Regions from separate parts of the Paenibacillus sp. YPG26 genome, predicted to be linked through region 2. Evidence: predicted binding sites of a transcription regulator. Region 2 holds the regulator's gene; each other region holds the start of a gene.
The links. Region 2 encodes LexA, which represses DNA repair genes until DNA is damaged. Its sites were predicted from a motif close to CGAACATATGTTCG; they were not measured.
Positions count from the first base shown of each region.

Region 1 (8,066 bases), 790 kb from region 2:
AAATGGATCTTCATCACTCCAAGCAGACTGGCGACAACCGAGAAATGGTTCGCCCGCTACGGGAACTGGAGTGTCCTGTTCGGTTATTTCGTTCCGGGTCTGCGTCAGCTAACCTCATATTTATCGGGGGTATACCGTCTTCCGCTTTATTTGTACTTGATTTATGCAAGTATCGGTGCCGCCATATGGTGTACAACGTTTATGCTGCTTGGAGCTACAGTAGGGCATCATTGGAGAAAAATGGCTTATTATGTTCATCATCATATGTGGCGCATGGCTCTGCTGGTTATCGTACTTTGTTTGATCGGAGTTATTATCTATCTGTTCATACGAAGTCTCAGGGCAAAGAGATTGAGCAAGTCTGAGAGGGGACAGGCTGCCCCATCCAGTCAGTCAGAGAATACAGATTAGATTATTTTTTAGGAGGAGAAAGCCATGGAATCACTAAAACAAAGAATCCTGGAGGAAGGCGTTGTCATCTCGGACCAGGTGCTTAAGCTCGACGCGCTTCTTAATCATCAAGTGGATCCGGAGCTGACGATGCAAATGGGCAAGGAATTTGCCGCGAGATTCCGTGAAGACGGGGTTACCCGTGTTGTTACTGTTGAATCATCCGGGATTCCGGCGGCTTTTGCTACCGCTTATGAGCTGGGAGTCCCCCTGGTATTCGCACGCCGGAAGAAGACGCTGCTGGCTGACCCGGACGCGCTCTGTGAACGTGTTCCGTCATTCACCAAAGGAATTGTGACGGATATTCTTCTGTCCAAGCAGTATATTTCGGAGAATGACCGGATTCTGTTCATCGATGATATTATCGCCAATGGCGATGCGGCCCGTGGTCTGGTTAAGATTATTCAGCGCTCGGGTGCGGAGCTGGTTGGCGTCGGCATCGTGGTCGAGAAGAGCTTTCAGGCTGGGGGCAAAGCCATCCGCGAGCAGGGAATTCGCCTTGAATCGCTGGTGCGGATTGTATCCTTGACTGATGGAAAGGTCACTTTTGAAGACTAGGCAAAATGGAATCAATTTCATAACAATGCTTTGCAGAGCCTTTCTTTTCAGTTATAATAAGAGATAAGTAGGGAGAGGAGGCAACTACATGGGGGAACAACAACCGGTAGTAAATGCAGAATATTTTGTTACGAAGCTAAGTGAAGCCAAGGTTACCTTTGAGCGAGCTCTTGATTGCAAACATACAGAGTTTGATGACCTTTATCCCTATATGCTTGAACACCCGCAGTTCTTTTGGTACAAACGGTATGTAGCCTGGTCACAGCTGCTGACCATTGCGGGAATGTGTGAGGATCTCTCATTTCCATGGAGAGAAGAATTCAGTCCTCAGCAGGTAGCATATATTGAAGAACGTGTGATGTCGGCTAAAGTGCTTGACTTCTGGTTCGAGAAGAACGATAGCAAAGAACACGCACAAAGATAAATAGGGAGCAATACCTTTTGATATACACGGTGAGCGAATAATACCCGTGTTCAGACAGGTCGTTTGCCGGTGAACCGGTAGATGGCCTGTTTTTGTGTCTGGATTTGATGATTTGCCGCGATGCTGGTATATTTATGCGATGATCAAGTCTGTCTATAAGGAGGGAATGACAAGAACATGATTAGTGATGAAGCATTGGATGCATTCCGCCTATCCGGAGAGAAGGTCCGGGTCATTCGGGATGCGATTCCCGAGAATGATGTCAGGGGGATTGTCGTGGCCTGGAGTGATACACAGGTCATGATCCGGCGTCCGAACCGTAATATTGTCAAGCTGGATAGGAATTATACGTTCCAACCGGCCAAAGAACCGCGTATTTCTTTTGAAGTATAGAGCATATATTGGCCACCCCCCGGACATTGTAATAGAGAACGGCTGCATTGGGCTGATCTATACAAGGAAGAGGTGCTGACCATGTCTCAGAAGAGTGATAAAGTAAGAGCATATAAAGATGGAATTCATGCTTTTGGTGAGTATATGCCTGGCGTGGCTGAAGCCTATCATGACTTCACTGGCAAGTCACTGGCCGCAGGAGAATTGGATGCCAAGACCAAGCAGTTAATTGCCCTCGGAATCAGCCTGTTCGCCAATAATGAGGTGTGTACGTTCTACCATACGGAAGAGGCCAGATCCAAGGGGGCCACGGATGCTGAAATTCGTGAAACGGCAGCCGCCGCGGCAGCCGTCAGCTCAGGCCATATTCTGTCCCAAGGTGCTACAAGAGTAGAGCAGGCGTTGACCCAGTGACAAGGCAGTGCGCCATCAGCTGCATGATGACAGAGATACCCTTTGACACTGCGTGTGCAGAGGGTATTTGTCATGTGTGTGAGCAGGAAGCGGCTAGATAGGGCTCAGATGCCCGTTCTGCATGCCTTGCTCAACGCCTAAATAGGCTCTCATCCGGCTGGGCATCTCACTTCTTAACGCAGACCAGGGGATGTTCATCTCGCCGTGGTAGCTGCGGCATACATACCTGGCTTCAATTCCTTGACTTGCCTGCTTAACCTCGTAGATTCTGATCTTGCGTTTCGTGAGTTCATTCTGGATTCCGGTCATCACCACCGCGACCCTGTCCGAACCGCTGCGAATCATATCCACATATACCTGAGGGCTCTTAAGAACGCCGCTGTCTATAAGTATCCGGGAATCGCGCTCGAAGACTTTGCGTATAAATGTGAGCATCAACCAGCTCTTGATCAAGCTGAGCTCATCTGTATTTATATTTGGAACAGCCATAGATATCACCACCCTTGATGCGAACTTATGTTCTTATTTTAACCAGATTATTTGATGAATATCAATGGGGAAGAAAAAATATAAAAAGGTTGTTGACTTGGTTAGACTTCCATGATAAGATATATCTTGTCGCCGCAGAGAACATCTTCTGCAAGAGACAATGAGCGGTCGTGGCGGAATTGGCAGACGCGCACGGTTCAGGTCCGTGTGGGCTAACCCCCGTGGAGGTTCGAGTCCTCTCGACCGCATTAATGTTAATAAGAACAGGCCCTACAATTACTAATTGTAGGGCCTGTTCTTTTAATATGTAGATTATCATGAACCGGGAATTGATCGTTAAGCAGCAACGCGCAGTTCTACGAACCTCATTACGGGTTTATTTTGTCCAGCTATCAACCTATTCCTGAAAGCTCCTGTTTTGCCATACATATTTGAACTCTTAAGCTCACACAATGAAGGGACCAAATGTGCCAGGCAGGAGGAGCAGGTTATGAATAGACTCAAGACAAAGGGCGTTTCAAAGGGTATAAGCCGCAGAGTGGCAATGGTTCTAACATTGGGTGGGTACCTGCTGGGTAATCCTGCATCGGCATATGCGCTGACGGATACAGGTTATACGATACCAGAAGAATCCGTTGTTATGTCTGACCCAGTAGGAGAGGCCCAGAACCCGAAGGTTCAGCCTAAGAAGAAGCTTGCTGTCATTATCGATGATCTGGGCAACAAGATGGAGGGGACTGATGAAATCTTGTCCATGCCCGTTAAATTGACGGTAGCGGTCATGCCTTTTCTTCAGACCACGCAGCAGGATGCGAAGCGGGCTCATGAGCGGGGTTACGATGTGCTCGTTCATTTACCCATGGAACCGAAGCAGGGGAAGCCGGAATGGCTCGGACCCGGGGCTGTTCTGGCTAAGCTGCCTAATGAAGAGGTACGGAAGCGTGTGGAGGCGGCGATTGATAATGTGCCTTATGCTGTAGGGATCAATAACCATATGGGATCCAAAGTGACGGCGGACGAACGCATCATGTCCATCGTATTGGATATCTGTAAAGAGCGGGGATTGTTCTTCGTGGACAGCAAGACCAATCATCAGTCTGTCGTCGGCAAGCTGTGTGAGCAAAAGGGGCTTCCACAGGTGTATAACCATATCTTTCTGGATGATGTCGCAACTGATGATCATATTTCCAGGCAGATCGGGAAGGTATCCAAGTGGCTGAAGAATCATGAGAGCTGTGTCACCATTGGCCATGTGGGCTCGGGAGGGAAGAGAACTGCCTCCGTACTTCGGCATTCGATTCACATGCTGAAGCAGGAGGCGGAGTTCGTAGGTGTCAGTGATTTGGCCCGGGAGCGGTCTAAGCCGGATTTTATAGTTCCGTGAAATACGCCATAATCCCGGCTACGATCGCTTTAGCTACTTCCATCTGCTCTGTGGGTCTGGTCAGCATAGCCCGGTCCTCAGCATTGCTTAGGAATCCGGTCTCGACGATCACGGCTGGGGATTGAATATGATTCAGCAGGTAAAAGGGTCTGCCGAGCGCAGGGGATGAACGGGTACCGAACACCGTGTTCAGCTCATTCTGGATACTCCAGGCTAGGACTGCGCTCCTGCCTTCATTTTGGTGCAGAACCAGGGGCCCTCGCTGGGTCCGGCTATGGGCCCAATTCAAATGAATACTTACCACGATAGAGGTACTCAGCTCGTCACTGAGCCCTTTTCTCTGGGCAAGATCGCGCCTGTGTCTGGAGCGGCTGTTCAGCCACTGGTTGTCATCACTGAGCGCGTAGTCTGCGGAGCGGTTCAAGGCAGCTGCATAGCCTTTGCTCTTCAGCAGGAGATACAATTTGCGCGAGATGTCCAGGTTGATGTCCTTCTCCAGGATTTCTCTGAATGAGGTTCCCCCGTCCACTCCGCCATGGCCTGCATCAATCAGAATAACAGGTTCGGGGAAAGCATGCCGGGAGAGCCTCTCCATATCCTGGGGATTGGCGTGTATCCGTTGTGGAGATATCCAGACCGTAATTAGCTGCAAGCCTATCAGAATTGAAATTAATCGCCGCATGTTGCTCACCTTTATCTTGGTTTCTTTTACCTCTATCTTGGCCTAAAGAGCAGGAAATGATGTATGACCCTGCGAATCGGATAGCTGGTGAATAAGAATGTGGAGTGAAGAGCACAATATAACTAAAAGATTGCAGCAGGGAATTCTGTCCTGTGTCTAGAAGGAGGGATCGTCATTATGGCTAGTGGCGATGAACTTGTGAAGATAATTACCGAGAAGGTTGTCCATTTTGTTGAGACACCTAAGGAAGTTCGCAGACAAGAGCAGCGGAATCAACGTGAGCCCTGGACTCGTAAATGGTTCGGCATGATTCCTCTTGCCATTGAGATGTGGTGGGGGAGCAGGCCGGATCCGCTCCGGAAGGAACGCCGGCGGAAAAACTCTTCACACGAATTTTAATTCTCTTATCAAAACCAAACGAAGCTGATACCGTCAGAGGGATCAGCTTTGTTTGGCGTCTGGCCGTGGCTTGCAGCTTCTGTGCTGTGGCAGGATAATCAAGGACCCTCTGCATTATAGAACTCTCCCATGCTCTCTAAAGATATCAGGGAGATCCATCGGACCGAATCACTGTGAGTGGAGATTACATAAAGGCTATCGGTTGTGGGCCCGTCCCAGTGCTGAAATCCGTTGATAGAAAGAGAAGTGGAATAAGAACGGTCTGACCCTCTGGAGGCGTAGATCAGCTTTTTCTTGTGCTTGAGATGCTTGATAAAAGAGCTTGTATTCACCTGCAGCGCCTTCTGATTCATCCACGCAATGTTCTCATAAGTATCGTATGCGGGTGCGGTGACTACCGATTTCATTGGAACGGTGACCATGCTGCCGCTGTGGATCAGCCTAGAATCAGATGCCGTCATAAGGGCCGGCTGCTTCTTCCAGGCAGTATCTGTCCCGGGCAGAAGTTCTCCGCTAACCGCGTCGAAATATCTGCCCTGCTCAGGCGAGCTTTTGGCACAAATTCTCCATTCGGCCAGGGCAGGTCCCGCATACAGCTTCTCGATCCGAAGGTCAGAATCTTCCCCAAGGCCCCTGAACAGAGTGAGCGCATGCTCGAGCGACTTGGCGGCGAATGGAGACTCGTCTCCCAGCCCATATTCGATTAATGCGTAACCACCATCCGGCTTGGCTCCGATAATCAGGTAACCTCCTGAGGGAGAGGAGGTGCTTCTGAGTGTAATGAGCCAGGCATGGGTACCCGGCCCGAGCGGCTCGGCGGTGAAATCAGCTTTTTTCCAGCTCTGAAAAGGGCTCTGTTCCGACAATGCACCCAGAATATCTTGTATAAATTGATTCAATTCAGCAGGAGCTTCAAGCTTCTCTATTGCTTGACCAGATTGAAGAGAAGGGGCTGCATTAGAAAAGGGGCTGGCTATGCTTAAGGTCCCCCCGAAGAGCAGGGTCATACATAAACTGGTACGAAAGAGCTTGTTCAGACAACTCTTCATGGATTAGAACACCTGCCTAATTTGGTTTAGTACTAAGTACTAGCGAGTACTAGCGTTCCTTGTGGTTGGAAGTCAGTGTACCTATTGTAGTGAAACAGCCGGCAGAAGACTGTTGCAACCTGTCGGGACAAGCTTGTCGCCGGCTTTCTATTTTTGCGATGTTTTATCGATAATGCTCATTTCGTCCGGCATGCTCCTGCCGCAGATGAAATATGCCGCAATTAATGGCAGTTACCAGGATACGCGGTTCATACTGCCAGCGAATCTCCTCCCGTCTTGCTTCATACTGCTCTCTCGCTGAGTTCCTTTTCTCCTCGTCCTCCTCGAGCAGGAGATCTTCATAATAAGCATCGATTAGCTCAAGCTCCTCTTGAAGCCGTTCAGCTGCTTCAACTGCCCAGCTTGAATCGAGTTCACTTAGCTTGCTCTGTAGTGAGGCTTCCAGGGCATCTCTGGCTTCTGCGGGAGTCATGGAGGAGGGTTCAATGTGGACATTCTCAGGTAATCTTGGCACAAGAGATCTGGTACTCAGCCGATCACGGAAATGAAAATCTATCTTCTGACTAACCAGGGATATTCCCATGAAATGCAGCTCCTCCCGCTTCATATCACAGGCAAATTCTACTTTGAAGCTTATGCCCAACCACGGCTCGTATGCCGCTGGGAACAGCGTGGCCCGTTGTCTGGGGCCAGCGTCCTCGAACAAATAGACACAGCTTCCCCCGCGCCGGGCCGCCGTAAATATCTGCTGCAGGCGAGGGCTTCCAAAGTGCAGATGCTCCCGGTGTATTCGGCCTGGACCTACATTCGGAAGCGGACGCACCACTCCGAAGTATCTCCCAAGAATGCTGTCCTCCGTCTGTGAAGGAGATGAACTAGCTGCTGCTTCGCCGGATGTAATTAGAGGCTTGTTCAGCTGCGTATGGAGAGCGGCTCTCCGCGATTCATTCGCCTGGGCTGTCTTGGCGATTTCAGCCTGCTCATATTTCTCAGGGTCAAAGACGAAGAGGAACGACATGGTCTCCGGCTCTGTGTTAGTCCGTTCGATAAAGCCCCAATAATAAGGGCGGCCTGTAAGCTCCTTATCGGCCTCAGGCGACAGCTTGACCATTACATGATAAGGAGACTGTTCAAGCACCTGGCATTCCATGCTCTCCAGGTAGGTGAGGACATATTTATGGATTTGTTCTGTAGTCATCGTCATTTGCGGATCAACCTCCTAAGAGCTGCTCTAAGTTACCTTCATCCTTGTCAAGGAGCGTGTCATCCATGGCCACATCCTGTTTGATGGCACCCAGAGAGCTTCCAAGCGACTCGACCTGCTGCTTCAGATCGTCTTCACTTTCTGATTCAAGCATAATCTTGTACAGACTCTTCTCGAGGGAATGATTCTTCTCGAAACGTTCCAATATGACATCCAGACTGCCAATTACCGTCTCGAACATGTTGATCTTCTCATGCAGCAGGTTCAGGATATGTTCTTCAATCGTTCCCTTCGTCGATAGATTATAGATCTTCACATCGTTCTGCTGGCCAAGTCTGTGAACGCGTCCAATCCGCTGCTCTACCCGCATTGGATTCCAGGGAAGATCGAAGTTAATCATGTTATGGCAGAACTGGAGATTGATCCCCTCCCCCCCAGCCTCGGTAGCAATCATGACCTGGGCACGCCCGCGGAACAGATCCATCATCCAGTCCTTCTTGCCCCGGTTCATCCCGCCTCGATAAGGAACGGCATTCAGTCCACGGTCGCGGAAGTAGTTAAGGAGATATTCCTGGGTCGCGCGGTACTCCGTGAAGACGATCACCTTTTCATTCATCTCC
Region 1 covers NZ_CP084530.1:2,715,673-2,723,738, reverse strand. Annotated here, with positions in the region: gene LDO05_RS12785 (DedA family protein) at 1-411, shown strand, start outside; gene LDO05_RS12780 (xanthine phosphoribosyltransferase) at 436-1,008, shown strand; gene LDO05_RS12775 (hypothetical protein) at 1,097-1,432, shown strand; gene LDO05_RS12770 (hypothetical protein) at 1,610-1,825, shown strand; gene LDO05_RS12765 (carboxymuconolactone decarboxylase family protein) at 1,907-2,239, shown strand; gene LDO05_RS12760 (YhjD family protein) at 2,333-2,728, opposite strand; tRNA gene LDO05_RS12755 (tRNA-Leu) at 2,893-2,976, shown strand; gene LDO05_RS12750 (divergent polysaccharide deacetylase family protein) at 3,219-4,112, shown strand; gene LDO05_RS12745 (N-acetylmuramoyl-L-alanine amidase family protein) at 4,099-4,794, opposite strand; gene LDO05_RS12740 (YqzE family protein) at 4,972-5,193, shown strand; gene LDO05_RS12735 (hypothetical protein) at 5,292-6,242, opposite strand; gene LDO05_RS12730 (YqhG family protein) at 6,406-7,446, opposite strand; gene LDO05_RS12725 (DEAD/DEAH box helicase) at 7,454-8,066, opposite strand, start outside.
Region 1: a site for LexA is predicted at 2,749-2,762, ahead of LDO05_RS12760 (YhjD family protein). Genes of this name have one in related genera too.

Region 2 (8,066 bases):
CACTGCCCTGTTCGGTGTTCTGAGACCAGGGGATGAGCTTTTGTATATTACAGGACGTCCGTACGATACACTTCACAAGGTAATTGGTAAGCCTGGAGACGGTACCGGGTCTCTTGGGGACTATGGTATCCTTTATAAGGAAGCTGCGTTGCTTGATGATGGTGGTGTAGATTGGGACCTGGTATCCAGCTTAATTACAACGGCCACTAAAGTTATCGGGATTCAGCGTTCAAGAGGATACGATTGGAGAGATTCGTTCCGGGTTGACCAAATTGAAGAGATGGTTAAGCGGGTAAAAGAAATCAAGCAGGATGTCATAGTATTCGTGGATAACTGTTACGGCGAGTTCACAGAAGATCGGGAGCCCACAGAGGTGGGCGCCGATCTTATTGCGGGATCCCTTATCAAGAATCCCGGAGGTGGTCTTGCCGAGACAGGTGGGTATATCTGCGGCAAGGCTGAATACGTCGAACTCGCTGCATACCGGCTGACGGCTCCGGGTATTGGCGGGGAAGTGGGTGCCATGCTGGGCACAACAAGAGGGATCTATCAAGGATTATTTATGGCTCCTACGATTGTTGGACAAGCCGTCAAAGGCAGCGTGATTGCAGCAGCAGTATTTGAGCAGGCTGGGTTCGAGAGCAAGCCGAAATGGGATGAACCCAGAACGGATCTGATTCAGGCTATCGCTTTCACGTCTTCAGCCCACCTAATTGCCTTTGTCCAGGGCATTCAACGCGCTGCGGCGGTGGATGGGCATGTTGTGCCCGAAGCCTGGGACATGCCCGGGTATGAACATCCTGTGATTATGGCCGCCGGAACCTTTATCCAGGGTGGCAGCCTTGAGTTGTCTGCGGATGCGCCTATTCGCGAGCCTTTCATTGCTTATATGCAAGGTGGGCTAACCTATTCCCATGTGAAGTACGGCATACTTACAGCACTTCAAAATATGATTAATCACAATTTATTGTGAGCATTCCTAACATGTGCTTGACACTGTAAGACAATATGACATAGAATGGGATTATGATTATTTAAGTGGAAGGTTGAGAGCGATGGGTGATGAAATTCGTAGAAATATGGCCTTGTTTCCAATTGGGATCGTAATGAAGCTTACTGATTTGTCGGCCCGTCAGATTCGCTATTACGAGCAGCATCAGCTAATCGTGCCAGCGAGAACTTCTGGTAATCAGCGTCTCTTCTCCTTCAATGATGTCGAGCGTTTGCTCGAGATCAAAGCATTGATTGACAAAGGCGTGAATATAGCCGGGATTAAGCAGGTAATGACCCCGATGATCAAAGAGTCACAGGAAGCGACAGTAATTACGAATGACACTGAGGAGAAACGCAAGGTTCTGACGGACTCACAGCTCTATCGTATGCTCAAGCAGGAACTCGTTACAGGTGGCAAGAGACCAGGTCAGGTTTCACTGATTCAAGGAGAGTTATCACGGTTTTTCAAGCAATAACCATATAACTTAATCACAAAGGGAGAGGGTACAGTGAGTTACACAAAAGAAGATATTCTTCGTATTGCCAAGGAAGAGAATGTCCGTTTCATTCGTTTGCAATTCACAGATTTGCTTGGAACAATCAAGAACGTTGAGATTCCGGTAAGCCAACTGCCTAAAGCACTCGATAACAAGATGATGTTTGACGGATCTTCTATTGAAGGTTATGTCCGCATTGAAGAGTCTGATATGTACTTATATCCTGATCTTGAGACATGGGTTATCTTCCCGTGGGTAGCAGAAGATCGTGTTGCCCGTCTCATTTGTGATGTCTATATGCCAGATGGTACACCATTTGCTGGTGACCCACGCGGTATCTTGAAGCGTAACCTGGCTGAAGCTAAGGAGCTTGGTTACACCTCTATGAACGTTGGTCCTGAGCCGGAATTCTTCTTGTTCAAGACAGACGAGAAGGGTAATCCAACGATGGAGCTGAATGACCAAGGTGGTTACTTCGACCTTGCGCCTACAGATCTTGGTGAGAACTGCCGCCGCGAGATCGTTCTTACTCTAGAAGAAATGGGCTTTGAAATCGAAGCTTCCCACCATGAAGTTGCACCTGGGCAGCACGAGATCGATTTCAAATATGCTGATGCTGTGAAAGCGGCAGACCAGATTCAGACCTTCAAGCTGGTTGTAAAAACAATCGCTCGTCAGCATGGTCTCCATGCAACATTTATGCCAAAACCGTTGTTCGGTGTGAACGGTTCCGGTATGCACTGTCACCAATCCCTGTTCAAAGGTGATGTGAACTCGTTCTACGAGGAAAGTGATACTCTGGGCCTTAGCCAGACTGCCCGTTATTACATGGCTGGTATACTGAAGCACGCTCGTGCTTTTGCAGCGATTACTAACCCGACAGTGAACTCATACAAACGTCTGGTTCCTGGTTACGAAGCGCCTTGTTATGTAGCATGGTCCTCCAGTAACCGGAGTCCAATGATCCGTATCCCTGCTTCCCGTGGTCTGGGGACTCGTGTCGAGGTTCGTAACCCGGATCCGGCTGCAAATCCTTATCTTGCGCTTGCGGTAATGCTTAAAGCAGGTCTTGATGGAATCAAGAACGAGATTCCTCTTGTAGATCCAGTTGACCGTAACATCTATGTAATGTCAGAGGAAGAGCGCGTTGAAGAGGGCATTCCTAGCCTTCCATCTGATCTGAAGGAAGCACTAGGTGAGCTGATTCGCAGTGAAGTGATTACCGAAGCCCTTGGCGATCATGCACTATCCCACTTCTATGAACTCAAAGAAATTGAGTGGGATATGTTCCGCACTCAAGTTCACCAATGGGAACGTGACCAATATATTACTTTGTACTAAGATTGAGAGAACCCCTGGCGCTTTAAGCGGCAGGGGTTCTTTTTTAGTGGAAATTCCAACCAGACATAATACAATTCCCACGATCCCGCCTAACTGGACCATAACCAAGTATGCCTCGCATCGCTCAGAATCTCCTTCAACCTTCCATCCTTCATTAATATACCATCCCCAGTATGGCTTAAATAACTGAACCACGCCAAGAGATAAGGTTGTGGGCCTAATAGGAGCACCATTTGATCATCCACTTATTAAATATAACGTCAAAGCTAGTGAATTATTCCAGATGGGCATCTAACAGAACGTTAACTACTGTTCGTCTGCTCGGTAGATTGAGAGGCGCGGCCAAATACGATCCCATTGCTTTTGGTCCATCCGTTGTTCGTATACTCGCAACCTTTCAGGAGTGGCCTTGAAGAAAGGAGTTGGTTGTACTTGAAGATCAATAAGGTCTTGAATTCCCCAAGGGGCAGTCAGTATAACAGCTCCGCTAGAGCTTAAGGAAATCCCAATAGAAGTGGCTGTCTCTGGGAATTTAGATATGGCATCTTCACTTGATTTGTAGGGTGGAAGGTTGTTAGGTATATGCATGCGCGCTTGATTCTTGATAGACCAAGGGAGGCCTGGTTGAATGGATAGCAGCCTCTGTTCCAACTCCTTCTCATATGCCTCATTCGGATTATTTGGATCAAAGAAGATTACATCAATGTCAGCGAGAGGGGTAGGACTGGAATAACCATGCACAACATCCCAGAGCTTCGAGCGGATGGCGCCCGCACAGATCCACCAATCCGGCAGCTCTAATCTGGCAGCAGCCTTTAGCAGGCTTAACATCCATTCATCATGTTCAATTAGACAGATAATGTCCTCTTCAGTACAAAACAGCATAGGTACCCCCTTATTCACGTTAAGAACATACGTTCTAATAATTATAGTCCTCAATAATTTTTAAGTAAATAGAGAATTGACTATCTCTCCTAATCTAGTAATAGCATACATTGTAATATACTCTATCGGACAGGAGGAAGGATGATGGAATCCGGTGAGCTATCAACCATTGAGAAGCTGCTGCCGCTTGCTGAGAAGTATGGTCTCGCGGTTCTTCTTACCTTTATCCTGCTTATGGTATTGATTGTCCTTGTTAGAATGATAATTAAGGGAGATTTGGTGCCAAGGAGACTGCTGGATAAAGCTGAAGAGGATCGGGATCGGCTGCAAGCGATTCTGGACAAGGAACGAGAAGAATTGTGGGAACCGGTACTGGATGTGTTCAAGAGTATTAAGAAGGTAGAAAAGAATGAGGGGAGTGATACCGCATGTGGTGGTACAGATGGATCGAACTAATGCTGCAGCAGCAACGAAGCAAGGAGGAGGACCTGCACCAAGCCTCGCGGCGGATCACCGTATCCATCGAGCGCTACAGAAGCTTGTCTCGCGAGATCCAGGCGGAGATAAGGAAGAATCATTTTGCTAAGCAGCTGATTTACCGCAATCATAATGAGAAATAACTAGGCAATAGAAGGATGAATAGGGGAAATTTGTATTAGTAAAATAGGAGATGATATACTTCCCTTAACAAGTTAAAGGGAGGTTGCTAACTACCGTGAAGCTGTTGAAAATTATTATTGGTTATATTCCCGCTATCGCCATTGCATTTGTTCTAAGTCTTTTTATTGGTATCTTTGTCTTCCAGCCCTATAAGGTTGACGGTCAATCGATGGAGCCGACACTGCAGGATGAGCAAAGAGCATACACCTCCAAGCTTGCCCGAACCTTCTCACACATGCCAGCTTATGAAGATATTGTTGTGATTGACAGCAGGGTGAACCGTGAGCGTTCATTCATGGACAATATTGTGGAGCACCCTTTGATCCAGCTGATAAATGGTACCACAAATGATCATATCTTCTTCATTAAGCGGGTGATCGGCAAGCCTGGGGATGTGATTGAAATTAAGAATCAACAGGTGTATCGAAACGGCGATGCTTTGGTTGAGCCTTATATCAAAGAGAAAATGAATCCTTCCGAAGACAGGAAATGGATTATTCCGGATAACCATATTTTTGTCTTAGGGGATAACAGGAATATTAGTAGGGATAGTAGAGAACTAGGCCCAATTCCATTTGATCACGTCATGGGTATTGAACAATTCAAATAGTATTATAAATAGTGAAAAGAGGATGCCCGAGCGGCATCCTCTTCTTTGTGGTTGTATGAAGGGAAGAATCAGGAAGGTTAATGAATGTCGCGAAACAGCCCGACGACTTTGCCCAGAATGGTAACATGCTTGAGGCGAAGAGGTTCGTACGTAGGGTTCTCGGGTTGAAGGCGAATATGGTCTTTCTCTTTGTAGAAGGTCTTCACTGTTGCCTCGTCATCTTCCGTCATAGCCACAACAATATCGCCATTCTCGGCGGTCTGTTGCTGACGAACGATAACAAAGTCACCATTATGGATACCTGCCTCGATCATGCTGTCGCCCATGACAGAGAGCATAAATACTTCTTTATCACTCACGAAATGGTTAGGGAGAGGGAAATAGTCTTCAATATTCTCTGTGGCTGTAATGGGTACGCCCGCTGTTACTTTACCGATAACAGGCACGCGCGCAACCGTATGTGCGAAGAGATTATAATTGTCTGCATCCTCTTGACCCAGCAGTTCAATTGCCCGCGGCTTGGTAGGGTCTCTTCTAATGAAACCTTTCTTCTCCAGCCTGTCCAGATGACCATGAACCGTGGAGCTGGAAGCTAGTCCAACTGCTTCTCCAATCTCTCTTACGGAGGGAGGGTAACCTTTCAATCTGACTTCATTTCTTATAAATTCAAGGATCGCCTGTTGGCGACTGGATACTTTAGACATATGATATCAACCCCATTTAGTAACGTTTGGAAAAATTATAACATAGAACTACCGTTCGTACAAACGTAAGTTCTAAATGGTTCTAAAATTAAAGCGAACAATTGTTCTAAAAAACTATTGAACGAAACAAGTGTTCGTGTTATATTAATTTCAGAAACAAGAACAAACGTTTGGAGTGAGAGAACATGTTAAGATATTCTACATACCAAAGTATTCATGAATCAATTCCTGCCGAGCCCAGCAGACATAAATTTAATTTGGAACACTTGATGTCCAAAGTCATATATGTTCGGGTTGCCGCCCTAGTATTACTCATCGCTGTAACCTGTACGGGGATGATTACAGCCTTTGCTTCCTCAAGCAACCATTCCGGTTCAACCGAGCTTCCTCAGGTCATCGTACAGCCTGGCGATTCTTTATGGAGCATTGCCTCCGCCCACAAGACGGACGACCAAGACATTCGGGACGTTATAAGTAGTATTAAAGAAGTGAACCAGCTGCCAACCAGTGAAATTCAAGCTGGGGATGTACTTGCAATCCCTGTGAATTGATCAATTGCTATAATCCAATCAGATTAACTGACAAGAGAGTTTTTCAAGGATTTGACATGCCTTGACAAGCTCTTTTTCTCATGTCAAAGTAAGAGTTAATGCCTTAACTGAAGGAGGAGTCACGCATGGATATTGATAGCTTGGTACAGCGCATCAACGAGCTTGCGCGTAAACATAAAGAGTCAGGACTGACTGAGGAAGAAACGGTTGAGAGAGCTGAGCTGCGGGAAATTTATCTGCAGAATATTCGCAGAAACTTCCGTCAACAATTGGATTCAATAGAAATTGTAGATAAATAATTAGTCCGGCCTTTGGCCGGAAGTACATACTTTCATTTAACTAACTTATTACATGGTGGACGATTTCATGATTTCAAGAGGGGGGCAAGTAATGAAGTACGCCTATCTAGGAACAAGTGGTCTGGCAGTGTCGAAGTTATGTTTGGGCACCATGACCTTCGGTGGGACAACCAGTGAGAAGGACTCTATGGCAATGATCCACCGGTTCCTTGATCTTGGAGGGAACTTTATTGATACCGCAGATGTATATACTGGCGGCCAATCAGAAGAAATTGTAGGTAATAGTATTCGTGACCGCAGATCAGAAGTTATTCTAGCCAGCAAGGTGAGGATGTCTACCGCTGGGCATGTGAACGGCCAAGGTGCCTCCCGCAAGCATATCATGGACGGCATTGAGGCAAGTCTGAGAAGGCTTGGAACAGATTATATCGATCTGTACCAAATTCATGTATGGGATCAAGCTACCCCGGTAGAGGAGACGCTTCGAGCACTTGATGATCTGGTCACATCAGGTAAAGTACGATATATTGGCTGTTCGAATTATTTATCCTGGCAGTTGATGAAGAGTCTGGCTGTGAGTGAGATGAGGGGCTGCGCCCGGTATGTGTCACTTCAGCAGCAATATAGTCTGCTTAATCGTGAGGCCGACAGAGAAATGATGTCTCTTTGTCTGGAAGAGAATGTGGGCATTATACCATGGGCACCTCTGGGCGGTGGATTCCTCACGAACCGGTATTCACGGGGACCAAAGCCAGATCAAGGGCGGCTCAGTGCGGCCAATGGCGGTGAGAGCTCGTGGGAATACAGGGCTACGGAGAAGAATTTTGACATCCTTGAGCAGGTGGTTAAGATCTCCGAGGAGGTCAATCGCACTCCTTCTCAGGTTGCCCTTAATTGGCTAATGGGTCATGAGGGAATCACTTCACCCATATTTGGAGCGAGTACGCTTGAGCAGTTCGATGAGAATATAGGTGCAGCGGATTTTGAGCTGGATGGTGAGCAGCGACGTCACCTTGATGAGGTAAGCTGTCTTCCAGACGAGTATCCTGGCCGCTTCATTCGAAAGTTCAAGAGACAGATTTAACAGCAGACAACCGAGGAGGAAAGTCGTAGTATGGCACGTTCATTTGAGAAACAAGTTGAGAAGAACAAACAAAGACTGCTTATGCAGCAGAAGAAGCAGGGGATTCAACCAGGTAAGATGGGCCTGAGTGGAGAAGGAGAAACATTCAAAGGCCGAAATTTCATTCTACCTTCAATTCTGATCCTGTTCGGGGTAATGTATGCTTCACTTGGCTTCATAGGAGGGGGCAGCGAAATTAATTCCTTCTTGTATTGGCTTACCATCGGTCTGTATATCATGCTGGGGGTTATCACCTTTATAAGGAAGCCGTATCTGAGAATTGGCAAGAATGCTCTGTATACCTCCAAATTCAACCGGGATCGCATGCTGTCCGCAGATAGTATCCAGAAGATTGTTCTAAGTCAGGGTTCTGTTACGATTGTACCTAAAGGCAGCGGTCAAA
Region 2 covers NZ_CP084530.1:1,925,502-1,933,567, forward strand. Annotated here, with positions in the region: gene LDO05_RS09045 (methionine gamma-lyase family protein) at 1-973, shown strand, start outside; gene LDO05_RS09050 (MerR family transcriptional regulator) at 1,056-1,469, shown strand; gene glnA (type I glutamate--ammonia ligase) at 1,503-2,831, shown strand; gene LDO05_RS18980 (DUF6199 family natural product biosynthesis protein) at 2,736-3,026, opposite strand; gene LDO05_RS09060 (nucleotidyltransferase family protein) at 3,138-3,716, opposite strand; gene LDO05_RS09065 (hypothetical protein) at 3,858-4,172, shown strand; gene LDO05_RS09070 (hypothetical protein) at 4,172-4,336, shown strand; gene lepB (signal peptidase I) at 4,441-4,986, shown strand; gene lexA (transcriptional repressor LexA) at 5,064-5,690, opposite strand; gene LDO05_RS09085 (LysM peptidoglycan-binding domain-containing protein) at 5,876-6,241, shown strand; gene LDO05_RS09090 (DUF896 domain-containing protein) at 6,367-6,540, shown strand; gene LDO05_RS09095 (aldo/keto reductase) at 6,632-7,624, shown strand; gene LDO05_RS09100 (hypothetical protein) at 7,655-8,066, shown strand, end outside.

Region 3 (8,066 bases), 1.8 Mb from region 2:
TCACGAGTACGCGGTCTTTATCGTCGCCGTAATCGGTCGTTCTAAGCCAGGTAGCTCCGTCAAGCTCAAAGGTCTGGCCTTTGTCCTTAAGCTCCTGAAGCGAAGCTTCCACCTGCCCGTTCTCATACAGGGAGGTCTCGCTGAACCAGCTGTCAAAATGAACCCGGAAACGGCTCAAGTCGCGCTTGATCTTGTCCAGCTCTTTGTCCAAGCCGTACTTGCGCAGGAATGCTGCGCGTTCACCAGGTGTCCGGGACAGAAGAGAATCCCCTTGATCGGCCACTAATTCTTTGGCAAAGCCTTTGATATCTTCACCGTGATAACCATCCTCCGGCATCTCGGCAGACTGGCCAAGCTCCTGCAGATAGCGGGCTTCAATGGACTTCGCCAGGTTAGCAACCTGATTACCGGCATCATTGATATAATATTCGCGGGTTACGTCATATCCGGCATGTTCGAGCAGGTTGCATAGGGCATCTCCTACGGCCGCGCCGCGCGCGTGCCCCAAATGCAGGCTGCCTGTCGGATTCGCACTGACGAATTCAACTTGAATCTTCTGGCCTTGGCCAAGATTAATCCGGCCATAGTCTTCCCCTTGCGCATAAACCTGCTCAAGAACGGGATAGAGATAACTCTTGGTCAAGGTGAAGTTAATGAACCCCGGACCGGCGATCTCGGCTTTTTCAATAGAAGCGCTGCTATAGTCCAAATGCTCAAGAATGGCCTCGGCAATCTGACGGGGATTCTTCTTCGCAATCTTGGTCAGCTGCATCGCCGCATTAGTGGCCAGATCGCCATGGGTCTTCTCCTTAGGTACTTCGAGCTTGATCGCAGGGAGCTCTTCCTTGGTTACGAGTCCCGCAGCCAGGATTGCCGCCGTGATGGCTTCAATTACCTTCTGGTTAATTTCCTCTAATGGATTGTGTGTCATGTCCAACTTCCTCCTGTATATGTAAACTGATGTCGAACTGTCCAGCTAATTCATCATAGACGTACAGATCATATTTCCACCTGGCGGTCCCCGATAATCCATCCAGATTCAAGGTTAGACTATGGGTCTGTGTGGACAAGTTAAAAGACGTGTAAGCCGCCCGGTAATAACCCGGAAGCCTTCGTCCCTCCTGAAAGGACTGTGACGATTCGACTGATCCGTGCCGGATGAGCTTCAGCTCGCCTGGGGTGATTAAGACGGTGACCCGGGTAACCTCTTCGCCTGTAGGCCCTTGACCTTGTTCCTCATACTTGAGGAAGATTCCACTGCCTGAGTTGAACACCTGGCCCTGGTAGCTCTGAACCGTCTCGGCCCCATCCTGCAGGCTTGTCAATGTAATGGATGCGGGTGTGTAGTCCGGCATGGTCACTACTCCAATCTGTTCTATCTATTGTACTATATGGCATGAGCTAAAGAAACGAGTACTTCACACCTTCCCTTTAACCTCTGCCATCTTCATTCCATATACTATATCCAGTTCGCACGAACAGTTCAATGGGAGAAGGGGATTTTGCCCATTCTGCAGGTGTTAGCCGTATAGAAGAACCCTCCTTGTCAGAAGGAGGGTCCTCGTCGTCCATTTTTAATGAGAATAAGATCGGTTCCGTTACTTCTGAGACATGGCTGAGACAGCGTCAGGCAGTGAGAATCTCTTATTCCACGAGACTCCGCCATCATGGGTGACATAGACCGCTGTCTGTGTCGCACTTGTAACCGCGAGCCATCCTGTCTTCTGTGAAGGGAAGGAGATCCGGGCATCATACCCGCCCAGTACAGCGGGAACATTGCTCCACGAACGGCCGCCGTCAAAAGAACGCCCAACCCCCACCTTGCCTCCAGCCGGAGAACCTCCCGCAAGGTAAGCCGTACTATTCCCGATCAGCTTCATATTTCCCGGATGCCCACCAGGGCTGGCCGGCCCTTTGTTAGCAAGTGCAGGCCCCCTGCCGGGGGCGGGTCCCCCGCCTGCCGTACTCTGTGCGATGACACGGTTCCAGTGAGCGCCGCTGTCATGACTGCCGTACAAAGCGTAAGATACCTGGGACATGCCGGTCCCCCCGTATACAAGAGCCCACACTTGGCTTCCTTGGCTGTACAGCTCACCTCCATAAGGAGTCCCGAATGGAATGGTCAGCCTCGTGCTCCAGCTGGCACCGCCACTGGTTGTCTTGTGGAGCTTATAACCGATACCTGGATGAACCGTCAGCGACCATCCCGTACGGGCTGTCTGATCCGTGAAGACAGCTGCCCGGGTATTTACCGGTGTCTTGATCTGTGTCCAGGTTGTGCCTCCATTCAGGGATTTATAGGCTCCGTTCGAGGTATATCCCACAATGTGATTCGTCCCCAGCACATCAATCTTCTTGAATTGCTGGCCTGAGGTGCCGATTATGCTCCAGCGCGAGCCTCCGTCCTTCGTTGCGATTAGCTTGACCGGACCTCCGGGAGATATACGGGCCAAGGCCCAACCGTTCACGTTGTCCGGGAATACCATTTGCTCGAACTGCCACTGTCCTGTATAGATCTCCTGCCAGTTGCAACCTCCGTTAGACGTACCGATGAGAAAGCCATTTCCCGCAGCCCGCCCCGTTGTATCATTCAGAAAAGCAATATCTGTAATATGAAGCGGGTCCTGGTCTTCTGCCGCGTGCTTCTTCTGGAGACTCTTAAGCAGTCCATGATCTCCGCTCTGGCAGGGTGCGGATGCAGCGGCTGCCTCGGATTTCTCGATTACAGCCGTACTACTGCCAATCCCGATGGATAGGACAAGGGCCGCTGCTGTAAGCACAGCAGATTTGAAATGTCGTATTGTCATTAGATGCTACCTCCCTCTCGTATCTAATCTATAAAGAAGATCGTACAAATATCAGTAACGTTGTCTTATAAGCACCATATATAATTTTACCCATTCATTGGGAGAATCAATAATAGCTGGAACCCGCATAGCAATTCTGTTAAGCAGGGATCTGATAAGGAGGGCTTAAGTAAGGATGGCTTAGATAAGAAGCCTCTGTTGAGCCGGATTGCTGATCTATACAGCAGTTCTTGACACCTGGTGAGCCGGACAGTCGATATGGGCGAAAAAACATTTTAAATGCGAACAGATGTTTGGTATAATGGATGTACTGCTGACGCACTGTATGTAATATCCTAATTTGAATCATATGCCGTGCCTTGTTAACAAGGTCAATTAATATATAATACCTCACCCCGAAGGAGGAGATCCGTATCGTGCCTGAGACTACCTACGAGCATGTGAATACCAAGCAGACACTTAACCGGGTAAAAGAAGAGCGGATGCCCTTCGACTGGTCCATCAATCCCTACCGGGGCTGCGCCCATGGGTGCAGCTTCTGTTATGCCCGGGCCTTTCAGTCCTTCATCGGGCGGGGCGCTGAAGATGAGTTCCAGCATCATATTGTTCTGAAGCAGAATGCACCTGAAGCACTGGAGGGCCAACTATCCCGGATGGCGGGAAAGTTCGGGTACGATATCGAAGCGATGCGAAGACATATTGGTCAGGTTACGATTGGAACAGCTACAGATCCTTACCAGCCGATTGAGGCAAAGGCCCAGCTGACCCGTGATTGTCTCAAGCTGCTGGCCAAGTACCGGATCAGAACCAGCATTACTACCCGATCGCCGCTTGTGGTGAGGGATCTGGATATCCTGACCCAAATGAGCGATCTATCCATGAACATCAGTCTCAATTCACTGGATGCGGAGCTTATCCGCCGCCTGGAGCCCGCCTCCCCGCATCCCCAGATGAGGCTGGAGACCGTGCACAAGCTGGCCGAGAGCGGCATTCACACAGGAATCTTCGCGGCGCCTGTGCTACCGCTGCTATCCGATTCCGAGGATAGTATGGATGCCCTGCTCTCGGCTGCCAAGGAACGCGGTGCCGCATTCGCCATGGTATCCCTTTTGCGCCTATCCAGGGATGTTAAGGCCTGGTATATGAGTACACTTCGTACCCATTATCCGGAGCTCGTCCCTGCTTACGTAGATTTGTACGGGCAGGGACATTATGCCGATCGTCGATATATCGACAGGTTCACAGAAATGTCCAGCCGCTTACTCCGTAAGCATAGGTTATCCGGGCTCCCTGGAGGAACTGGAGCGGTTGGGGTTGGGGTTGGGGTTGGGATTGAGGTTGGGATTGAGGTTGAGGTTGAGGTTGAGGTTGAGGTTGAGGTTGAGGTTGAGGCGGGAGTGGTTGGAGCGGGAGAGGACGGCAAGCTTCTTCCGGAGAAGCCGAAGAATCCCGCGCCTGTGCCCCCAGCCGTGAAGGCAGGCAGATTCCCGGCTCCCGCTGCTGCTGTCACGAAGGATGAGATTCAGTTGGAGGCAGAGCAGCTGTCCTTCCCGTTCTAGATTCCTGTTATGCAAAAGCACCCCATTCCAAGTCATATTTCTGGCTCGGAATGGGGTGCTTATCTTATTCATCTAGATTAACCCAAATTATTTCACAAATCCAAGCAGCATTTCACGGATCAGCTTGGCGGCAACAATCTGAGTCTGTTCTGTTGGATCGTAGATCGGCGCCACCTCTACCAGGTCACAGCCCACTACGTTCACATCGGAGCCGGCGATCAAATGCACGGCTTCGAGAAGCTCTTTGGATGTGATTCCGCCTGCTTCTGCGGTACCTGTACCCGGTGCTGCAGAAGGATCAAGCACGTCGATATCAATGGTTACATAGACAGGACGACGGCCAATCTTCGGCAGAGCCTGCTTGAGCGGAGCCGCAACTTCAAACGGATAGAAGTTGATGTTCTCGCGTCCATACAGAAACTCTTCCTTGGAGCCGGAACGGATTCCGAATTGGTAGATATTCTTCCCGCCCATAAGTTCAGCTGCCTTACGCACAGGGGTGGAGTGGGACAGCGGCTCGCCTTCATAGTTCTCGCGCAGGTCTGCATGCGCGTCGATATGAATGAGGGCCAGATCCGGATACTTGGCGTACACTTCCTGGAAGATCGGCCAGGAGACGAGATGCTCGCCGCCGAGACCGATCGGGAATTTGCCGTCAGCCAGCAGGCCGCGCACATATTCCCCGATGACCTCAAGGCTGCGGGCTGCGTTGCCGAATGGCAGCAGCAGATCGCCTGCGTCGAAATAGGTCATATCGACAATGCTTTTATCCAGGTATGGGCTGTATTCTTCAAGTCCTACGGAAGCCTGGCGGATACGGGCTGGGCCGAACCGGGAGCCCGGACGGTAGCTGACCGTGAAGTCCATCGGCATCCCGTAGATGACCGCTTTGGACTCTTCATAATTGTCGGAGCTGCAGATGAAGACATTGCCGGAATAGGCTTGATCCAATTTCATATGAACAGCCTCCTATTTCACCAGATCTTCAACGAATTTAGGAAGCACGAACGCGGCCTTGTGCAGGCGCGGTGTGTAATATTTCGTATCGATCTCAGGAATTTGAGTCTCGTCCACTTGCAGCGGATCATGGGTTTTGCTTCCAAGCGTGAACGTCCACAGACCACTTGGGTAAGTAGGGATGTTCGCACCGTATACACGAACGATCGGGAAGATCTCCTTCACGTCTTTGTTGACCTTCTGGATCAGGTCAGCCTTGAACCAAGGGTTGTCCGTCTGAGCGACGAAGATACCATCTTCCTTCAGAGCTTCATGGATGCCTTGGTAGAAGCCACGCTCGAACAGCGGAGCCGCAGGGCCCACAGGTTCCGTGGAATCCACCATGATGACATCGTATTTATTTTTATTTTCGATAATATGCATATATCCGTCATTCACCAGAACCTCTACACGAGGGTTGTCCAGCTCACCGGCAATTTCAGGCAGGTATTGCTTCGAGTATTCGATAACCTTGCCGTCGATCTCAACGAGTACCGCTTTCTCTACACCAGGGTGCTTGAGAACTTCACGGATAACCCCGCCATCTCCACCGCCCACAACGAGCACGTGCTTTGGATTAGGATGGGTGAACAGCGCCGGATGCGCGACCATTTCATGATAGACGAATTCATCTTTGATCGTAGTCATGACCATGCCGTCCAGGACGAGCATACGTCCAAATTCCTCAGTGTCAATCATCGCCAAATCTTGAAAATCTGTCTTCTCCGTAACCAACGTTTCCCGGATCTTCGCTGTAATGCCGAACGCCGGAGTCTGTTTCTCAGTAAACCACAATTCCATCGTATATACCTTCTTTCCGTCAGAATAGTGTTTAGCCGCCATATAAAGCCCCTAACCAAAACGGGTTCTCCAGTTACACTTCTCGCGAAAGCTTCACTTCCTATATTGTACCAAACAAATTGTATAATAACACAAGATGACCCTGGATGCGACCTATGTCATGGTGATGTAAAATGGACCCAGAAAATGCAAATGACCCATGTACACAGCAAGCTGCGAACACGGGCCAATCTGAACGTTAGTTCCCTTATTTAAGCTTTTGAACTTTGTATACGAATTTCCACGTTGCTGTATTTCCTGAATATCTGCCCCGGTTCTCTTCCACCACGACATTTAATGACTTGGTTATAGTCTTGTTAATTATCCAATTTGCTTATAACTACTTCCTAAATTTTCAGCAAAATTGTGGATCGTTTGATAACCAAGCCACATAATGAACCCTATGACAACTAACAATATAGTAACTTTCAATAGTTTTGGCGACATTTGTATCCCCCTTTGTTAGTTGTTAGAAATAGGAGCTTCGTTCAACACAAAACTTGATGATTGTTATGTCAGAGCGGCTCTCCGTTAGTCTAGGCTCCGGTTATAGTTGGATTATAGTCCCCCATACCCGCTGCAAGTGAGCATGGCTGCCGCTTACCTCAAGTAAATACACGTCAGGATTAGATAACCTCCTCCATTCCTCAAAGCCAAAGTCCAGTTGATAGTGTCTGATTAACAAGGATAATAGTACACCATGTGTTACCATGGCTAATGTTCTCTCCGTCCTTGTCAGAAGTTCCTCAAGAACAGCCACCCCTCTGCCTGCAGCCTCCGCAGTAGACTCGCCGCCTTCAAGAACAAAGTCCTCCTCAGCATAGGTCCGCTCAAGCAGCTCCATCCAATTCTCAAGCGGAGCTGGACTGAGTACTCTCTCCTTCAGACGGTCATCCGTGTGAATCCTAATATGGGCAAGCCCGCTTAATGGGCGTATGGTCTCAACTGCTCTAACGTAAGGGCTTGAGACTATGTACTCGATCCCTCGGTCTTTAAGGAAACTGGCCAGCTGCATAGCTTGGGCCTCTCCTGCCTCAGTGAGCGGAGCCTCAGGCTCCTGGCCTGCTGCTGCCGCGTGACGGATAAAATAGATATGCTTCAATTCCTTCACCACCTATATGGCTTTGATCGGGATTGCGCGACCATGTTATACACAACAAGTGTTAGCTTAAATTCAATCGGCCATTTCTTTAGTTCTTTCCATATTTAAGCTTCTTGTAATATAAAACCGTAGTATCTAAAGTTCCCCCCGCCGACTGTGCGAACTCGGGGATACGGCCTGCTTCGATATAGCCTAATGACTTGTACAGGTCATTAGAGGAATCTCCCTCTCTGGTGTCCAGCACCAGCAGAAACCTTCCTTCTTCCCGCGCAGCTTCCTCCAGGGTCTTCATAAGCAGGCGGGCTACGCCGCTTCTTCGGTGGTCTGGATGAACCATTAATTTGGCGACCTCAGCCCGGTGAGAAGCGTTCTTTTTCCCGGCTAAATGAAGCTGAACGGTACCGAGAACCTGATCATCCCGGGTCGCGATCCACAGCTTCACGCCCCGTCCGATCACCTGCTTCCAGTATGTAGCAGCTTCCCCGAATTCAAGCGGCGAAAGAAAGCCAATGGAGGCGCCTCCCTCTACGATGCGCACGAGTAAATCCGACAACTGCTCTAAGGCTGATGGCTCCAAATTGTGGAGCTCCATAATTTCGATAATCGCTCCCATGTTACACACTCCTTGTGTTGGCAATCTCCAGCTGATCTAATGGATGGCCGGGTTGATTAACTGGCCTTCTAGTTATGAGGGGCATAGGGAGTAACCTGTACTATGGCTAAGGCCAGTAACCCAACTATTAGGGGCAAAGCTCTTAGCAG
Region 3 covers NZ_CP084530.1:150,209-158,274, reverse strand. Annotated here, with positions in the region: gene argS (arginine--tRNA ligase) at 1-931, opposite strand, end outside; gene LDO05_RS00805 (YwiB family protein) at 903-1,355, opposite strand; gene LDO05_RS00800 (beta propeller repeat protein) at 1,599-2,807, opposite strand; gene LDO05_RS00795 (SPL family radical SAM protein) at 3,224-4,366, shown strand; gene speB (agmatinase) at 4,454-5,323, opposite strand; gene speE (polyamine aminopropyltransferase) at 5,336-6,163, opposite strand; gene LDO05_RS00780 (histidine phosphatase family protein) at 6,750-7,304, opposite strand; gene LDO05_RS00775 (GNAT family N-acetyltransferase) at 7,393-7,917, opposite strand; gene LDO05_RS00770 (hypothetical protein) at 7,986-8,066, opposite strand, start outside.
Region 3: a site for LexA is predicted at 3,090-3,103, ahead of LDO05_RS00795 (SPL family radical SAM protein). Genes of this name have one in related genera too.

Region 4 (8,066 bases), 280 kb from region 2:
GATTAAATATGGATATCAGCACGATATCCGTGAAGCAGGTCAGCGGCGTGAGTGCTCTCAAAGAGGGGGAGCTTCACGCCTTTGGCGTCTTTACGGTACAAGATTTACTTGAATATTATCCGTTCCGTTATGAAGATTACCGCCTCCGTTCATTAAGTGAAGTGAAGGATGGGGATAAGGTAACGGTACAGGCCAAGATTATGGGACTTCCGGTACTTCAGCGTTATGGCAAAAAATCGAGATTGACCTGTAAAGTAATGGCCGACGAGTGGATGTTCACGGCGACCTGGTTCAATCGGCATTTTCTAAAAGACCAGCTGACGCCTGGCCGGGAGATTACGCTGACAGGCAAATGGGACCAACGCCGTGCGCAGATGACCGTCTCGGAATCGGAGTTCCCGGATAAGGGCGTGATCCGCAGCGGAAGCCTGCAGCCGGTCTATTCCGTTGGAGGGAACATCACCCAGGCCTGGATGCGCAAGACGGTAGGACAAGCTCTGACCCAGTTCGGGGAGATGATTCCCGAGATTCTGCCGGAGGATCTTGTCCGCAAGTATGAGCTTATGCCGCGAAAGCATGCGATTCTACGCATTCATCAGCCGCAGGATAGCCATGAAGGACAGGAAGCCCGCAAGCGGATGGTGTACGAGGAGCTGTTCCTCTTTCAGCTGAAGCTTCAGGCCTACCGGGCCATGAATCATGAACGGATGGACGGGATTGAGCACACGGTAGACAATGCGACGGTCAGAGAATTTGTCCGGAGTCTTCCTTTTGAACTGACGGATGCCCAGAAGAAAGTGGAGCTTGAAATTCTGAAGGATATGCGCTCTCCCTTCTGCATGAATCGTCTGCTCCAGGGGGATGTTGGCTCCGGTAAGACGGTCATTGCTGCTGTTGCGCTATATGCTGCCGTCAAGTCAGGCCACCAGGGGGCCTTCATGGTACCAACTGAAATTCTGGCGGAGCAGCATGTGAGGTCGCTCACAAAGCTGTTCGAGCCGTACGGGATTACCGTAGGCCTGCTTACGGGAAGTGTAACGGGAAGGCGGCGCAAGGACCTGCTTGGTGCCCTGCAGATGGGCCTGGTTGATGTGGTTGTAGGTACTCATGCCCTGATTCAGGAGGAAGTATACTTCCGGAGCTTAAGTCTCGTCGTCACCGATGAACAGCATCGGTTCGGTGTGAATCAGCGCAGTATTCTGCGGCGAAAAGGGTTCAACCCGGACGTCCTGACCATGACGGCGACGCCGATTCCGAGAACGCTGGCCATCACGGCTTTTGGGGATATGGATGTGTCAACACTGTCTGAACGGCCCAAAGGAAGAAAGCCGATTTCTTCCTATTGGGTCAAGCATGACAAGATGGACCGGGTGCTTGGGTTCATCTCGCGTGAGATCGGGCAGGGCCGTCAGGCTTACCTTATCTGCCCGTTGATTGAGGAGTCCGAGAAGCTGGATGTCCAGAATGCCATTGACCTCTATGTGTCGATGTCCCAGGCGTTCCCCGACTTCAAGGTGGGTCTGCTGCACGGCCGGATGTCAGCGGCCGAGAAGGAGGAAGTGATGCGCGAGTTCTATGCGAACGAGGTGCAGCTTCTCGTCTCGACGACCGTGGTTGAGGTCGGCGTTGACGTTCCCAATGCGACGCTGATGATTATTATGGACGCCGACCGGTTCGGCTTGTCCCAGCTTCACCAGCTACGCGGCCGGGTTGGCCGGGGAGAGCACGCCTCTTACTGCGTGCTCATCGCAGATCCGAAGTCGGAGGTAGGTCAGGAGCGGATGAAGGTCATGACCGAGACGGACGACGGCTTCGAAGTGGCCCGGCGGGACCTTGAGCTTCGCGGTCCCGGCGATTTCTTCGGCACGAAGCAGAGCGGCGTGCCGGAGTTCCGAATCGCGGACATGGTCAGCGATTTCGCAGTGCTTGAGGCGGCGAGGGGGGATGCCGCCTCGCTGGTGGGCGAAGAGGCGTTCTGGACTTCGCCGGTGTACAGCCCGCTGCGGCATTATTTGCAGCGGGAGCAGATTTTGCAAGGTGAGCTGATTGACTAGAGCAGCTGGTTGGGCTGATCTCATTTGAACTCATTTTCGCGTGTTATCGGGAGTATTCTATTTTTCATGAACTATCTGCACTCCTGCCGTCATATATTAGAACAGTGACGTACGGGAGGTGAGAAGCAGCTTTGAATTATCAGCAGTTTGGAATCAGCCCGCAGCTCGTTGAACGGGTTAAGCTCAAGATGAAGAACAAGGCGGTCAAGGATCGTGTGAAGCAGCTGACGGAGAACCTGACGAAGGGGGACCTGCAGGACCCGGCTAAAGTACACAGGCTGGTGAGATCCGCTGCGGGGATCATGAATGAGAGATTGTCTTCAGTTCAAGAGCAACAGATGGTTCAGTTCGTTATTACACAGAAAATTGACCCGAAGAATACCTTCCATCTCATCAAGCTGTGGGGCATGTTCAGGTGAATCCGCAGACTCATCCTTCAAGCTGATATCCGGTTGTGCCGGTATCAGCTTATTTTGTTATAGGCCGATCTCCAAGGACACGGCTATAACGTCTTTGGGCTGCTTGCTGATTGCTTTTTAAGCTAATAAGGTATAATTTTATATTGACATGTCAGTAGGTCAAAAAAAGAAAGGAGAGGAGGATCTATTGACCCCTCGCACCAAAGAACAGAATGAAGCTATACGCACCCGCCGGATGGGGCAAATTATGAGGGCTGCTGCCGAGGCTTATGTAATCAAAGGGATTAATATGGATATGCGTGATGTGGCCGCAGCAGCGGATCTCGGTTATGGCACGGTGTACCACTATTATAAGAACAAGTATGATTTATTATCTGATCTTCTTACCATGGCTCTAGGTGAGGCGGAAGAGATAGGTCTGAACTATCTGATCAAGGGCAGTTCCGTCCAAGATTATGGCATGACTCTGCTGCGAAGGTGGAGGAAAGATCCGTCCCTGTTCGTTCTGTATAAGCTTGCATGCGAGCATTTCCGGGAGCTTCCGGAGCAGGAGGCGAAGGTATTTGCAGAACGGTTCAGACAGAGTGTTATTATTCCTTTGGCTGAAGTGCTCGGGACACTACGCAGAGATTCGCGTCTGGAAGAGTCAGCCTTTCTGATCATTGGCGGTCTGGTAGGCTGCGCAGGTCTATCGGTATATCGCCGTTCTGCGGAAATGAATGAAGATGAAATTGTGAAGCTGCTGCTTGGCGGATTTTAGAGATGAGAGGAGCGATATAACTGTGATTACTCTAAAAACAAGACATGAGATTGAGGCTATGAGGAGGGCTAGTGAGATTGTGGCCGATTGCCACCGGGAACTCGCAAAGCTCATTGCACCCGGAATTACGACAATGGAGATCAACGATTTTGTGGCTAAGCATATTACCAAGCTGGGAGGTAAGCAGTTCACCAAAGGGTATAACGGATTCCCAGCAGAGACCTGTGCTTCCATCAATGACGTGGTTGCCCATGGATTTCCGGGTAGGACGCCGCTGAAGGAAGGGGATATCGCCAAAATTGACATTGTGGTGGAGTGTGACGGCTGGTTCGGTGACTCAGCATGGTGTTATGAGGTTGGTCAAGTCAGTGAGCTTGCCCAGAAGCTGATGCGGGTTACACGGGAATGCCTGTATCTGGGCATTGAGCAGGCTGTTCCGGGCAACCGACTGGGAGATGTGGTGTCGGCTATTCAGAAGCATGCGGAGAATAACGGTTTCTCGGTTGTACGTGATCTGCTCGGCCACGGCATTGGGCGCTCTCTGCATGAAGAGCCTAACTACGAGCACGTGGGGACAGCTGGGAAGGGAGTCCTTCTCAAAGAAGGCATGGTCTTCACCGTGGAACCGATGATCAATGAAGGAACGTACCGGATTACAATCGACGAAGACGGTTGGACAGCCCGGACGGCCGATGGGAAGCTGTCCGCCCAGTATGAGCATACGATTGCGGTTACTGAAGGCGGGCCAATTATTCTGACAGAACAATAAATACCAGCCATTAAAGCCTATTCAAGGCGGATTCCCCAGTAATAACCTGTTGTCAAAGCGAATATTTGTTCGTATTATGAATATAATAAGAACAAACGTTCTGATAGTGGGTGAATATAATGAGAGTACTCTGGTTCAGAAATAGGATTATCCTTAATGAGCTTGAACATGCTAACAGAAATCAGGCCTCAGCGCCAAGAGGGAATCTTACATGAAACAGGCGCCTTATCGGACTGAGGAAGAGGCAGGATGGGTTAAGGAGTTTCTTTTACTGCCGCTCATTCTGGATTTAATGGAAAGGGATGCGCAGCTGATCTCATCGCGTTCGGCTCCCTTCAAGCTGCCTGAGCTCTATATGGCTGTACTGCGTGAATTGCAGTCCCGAATTACCCAGGAGCTGAGTCGGATCCGGCAGCAGATGCGCCAGCATGGAATTAAGGTGTATGAGCAGCATCGCACCAAGGCGGGGCTTGAGGCGCGTTACTTGTGCCGGGGCTACCAATATGAATTCTCCATGCTCTGGGGCTTCGCCCGGGCAGAGATTGATAGACGCATAACCCTCTATCTGGAAGAGGTGGTACTTAAGTGAGAGCAGCAGATCGGGTCATTATGCTTGGAGACTGTCAATCGTTCTATGCCAGTGTGGAGAAGGCGGAGAATCCCGCATATAAAGATCGTCCTCTCGTCGTTGCGGGAGACCCGGCCCGCAGATCGGGGATTATTCTGGCGGCTTGTCCCCTCGCGAAGAGTTACGGAATAACTACGGCGGAGCGGCTTGGGGAAGCGCTTAGGAAATGCCCTGAGGTGGTTGTGGTGAAGCCGAGAATGCAGCGGTATATTGATATTTCCCTTAGAATCACAAAAATTTATGAGCAGTATACCGATCTGGTTGAGATCTTCTCCATTGACGAGCAATTTCTGGATGTAACGGGGAGCCTCCGGATTTTTGGGGACCCCTATACAATGGCCTGGTCAATTCAGCAGAAGGTGCTTGAAGAGACCGGAGTCCGGGTACGCTTCGGAATCAGCTCTAATAAGATGCTGGCCAAGGCGGCTACGGATATCTGGGCGAAGAAGAATGCGAAAGGCATCTATATTCTGAACAAATCAGAGCTGGCCGAAACTCTATGGAAGCAGCCGGTGGACAAAATGTTCGGGGTAGGTTCCCGAATGCGGAACCACTTTCTAAGCTTGGGGATGCTTACCATTGGCGATGTCGCCAGAACGCCGCTGCCCCGGCTTAAGGAGAAGTTCGGTGCGCGGTTTGGCAAGCAAAGCGATATTCAGGCCGAGGTAATGTGGAGAACGGCCAACGGCATTGACGATTCTCCCGTGACGCCGGCCACATTCAATACACCACCCAAGTCTGTCGGACATATGATGACCCTTCCCCAAGACTATACGGATGAGGAGCAGATTAATACTGTCCTCCTGGAAATTGCAGAAGAGGTCTGCAGAGACTGCCGCCGAAAGGGGTACATGGGCCAGGTAGTATCCGTAGGCTGCATGTGCAGTCCCTACGAGACAGGGACGGGCTTCTCACGCCAGATGAAGATCCCGGACCCAACGAACGATACGAACACCGTATTCCGTGCAGCCAAAGCTTTATTCTACCGGCATTGGGATCGTATGCCAGTGCGCCAGATCGGGGTAACGCTCAGCCAGCTGGTCACGGATGAGGAATATCAGCTGACCCTGTTTGATGATCTGGCGAAATCCCAGGCTCTGAACAAGGCCACTGACTTCATTAAAGACAGGTATGGCAGCGCGGCTATTGTAAGAGCCGCCTCCTTGACGTCATCCGGTCAAGCGCTGGAAAGGTCACGAAAAATCGGTGGTCATTACAAATGACAGTTCATCCAATACAGGGGTGTCCTTACGGTTATCCGTAGAGACACCCCTGTTTCAGGTTAGAATAGTGCAGCATGATGGCTTGAGAATACTAGTATTAGGCTCTTTGAGTATAGGGTGGAGAGTTACCGAAGGTCTGGGTCAGAGTAATCAGTTAAACTCGGCGGATTATTCGGATGAAAAGAATCGGAAATTATCGATTTTGTCACAAAAACAACAAAAAAGATGCGTGAAAGTTAGTCGTAAAGACATTCTTGACCCGGTTTCCAAGGTTAAATGAAAAGTCCAGGGCGGGAAAGTGGCTGTACGGACATTGTCGAATCAGGAAGCAGCATATCGAATGAGGTAGAAATCAGGAGAGAGGTCCTTGAGAGACTTTGTGGGGGGAAATCAGCTTTTTACAAAAATAAGGAAAAGCGGGAGAGTAATCCTAGGAAAAAAGGAGGTTTAATTGGGACTTTTTCCCGGGGTACAAGGAAGGGAGTAGTTGGTAAATTATCAAAAGACCCTATATAGGTCTACCTAACCCTTTTTGTAAAATGGTAATAATTGAAAAACGTTGATATAGAGCGATTTTCAAGCGTTTCCTGCTAAGACTTTGGTATCAATTCTGTTACCGAATTGGAAAAGGGTGGGATAATAACCACAACTTCGATATATCGCTAGCGTTTAATACTACATATAATGAGTCTGAGCCATTGGAGCGGTCAGGGCAAATCCCTATGAGGTGTGACTAGGCTTGAATTGATAAGGGAACTTCTGGAATCTCGCAACTAAAATAATCACAGTAATTTAGGAGTTTTTGTGTTTGTCCGGGATTAGTAGTTTTTTGTAAGAAATGTTATGCAATGTCGTGGAACTTTCATGAAAGTCCCGAAAAAAAATGCTCCCATCCGCCTAGTTACTTTATGAGTTCTCTTGGTTAATCATTAAGGAGTGACAAAGGGAGTGGAGGTGTGAGAGCCTTACTATGGAAATCGCCTGCATACAAAAAAATAGCGAGGTGAAGGGATTTTATAGCGATGTCAAAACTAGCGCGCAAACGAATAATTTTATGGATTACGATTGGAATCATTTTAATCGGAGGGGTAACCTCCCTGGTATTCTTGTATCTTCCTCCGTCCCACACAAGCTACGCTACCTCGGACGGAACGAAAATGAAGTTCCAAACCTCGGGAGATAAGTTCCTGAGATACGATGGACAAGGAAATTGGAAAGAGATCTTTGTTAAAGGTGTCAATCTAGGAGCAACGGTACCGGGCCATTTTCCCGGCGAGTTCCCGGCAACAGAAGAGGACTATCTAAGATGGTTCCAGCAGATCCATGATATGGGTGCGAATGTAATTCGGGTATATACGATTCATAATCCTGTATTTTATACGTCATTAGTCAAGTTCAACCGGGATAAGGGAGAGAATCCTCTGTATTTCATTCAGGGAGTCTACTCGCAGGAAGAACAATTGATTGAATCAAAAGATGCTTACGGCGGAGGAATTCCCAAAGCCTTCGAGCAGGATATTGATAAGGTAGTTAGTGCGGTGTACGGGGATTTGGACATACCTGTCAATCCCGGCTTTGCAGGGGGCAAGTACACAACCAACGCAGGCGCTTACCTGATGGCCTGGCATATTGGAACCGAGTGGGATCCCGAAATGGTGGAGAACACGAACAAGGTTCATGCTGGACAGGCCCCTTATAAGGGCAAACATTTCAGTGCGACAGATAATGCCAGTCCGTTCGAAAGCTTCCTGGCGAGTATGCTGGATCGCGCAGCAGCCAAAGAGCAGACTTACGGCTGGGAGCATCCTGTAACTTTTACCAACTGGGTAACCACAGATGTGCTTGAGCATCCAGGAGAGCCTTTATTCCAAGAGGATCTAGTTAGTGTGGATGCTACACATGTGAAGCCAGTGAAATGGGAAGCTGGTTATTTTGCGGCATACCACGTGTATCCTTATTATCCTGATTTATTCCACCTGGATAAGTCGCTGCAGACCATTTCTGACGGCAAGGGTGGCTATAACACTTACAAAGCTTATTTACGGAAGCTTAAGGCCTATTACAAGGATATGCCGATCATGGTTACAGAGTACGGTGTTCCTTCATCTCTGGGTGTATCCCACTTGGGTCCGGGAGGACGCAACCAAGGAGGCCACAATGATAAGGAGCAGGGCGAGATTAACGCCTCACTCACTCAGGATATCTACGATGAA
Region 4 covers NZ_CP084530.1:1,642,909-1,650,974, forward strand. Annotated here, with positions in the region: gene recG (ATP-dependent DNA helicase RecG) at 9-2,054, shown strand; gene LDO05_RS07620 (stage VI sporulation protein F) at 2,186-2,473, shown strand; gene LDO05_RS07625 (TetR/AcrR family transcriptional regulator) at 2,661-3,233, shown strand; gene map (type I methionyl aminopeptidase) at 3,256-4,002, shown strand; gene LDO05_RS07635 (YhjD family protein) at 4,214-4,591, shown strand; gene LDO05_RS07640 (DNA polymerase IV) at 4,612-5,853, shown strand; gene LDO05_RS07645 (hypothetical protein) at 6,130-6,369, shown strand; gene LDO05_RS07650 (hypothetical protein) at 6,876-8,066, shown strand, end outside.
Region 4: a site for LexA is predicted at 4,061-4,074, ahead of LDO05_RS07635 (YhjD family protein). Genes of this name have one in related genera too.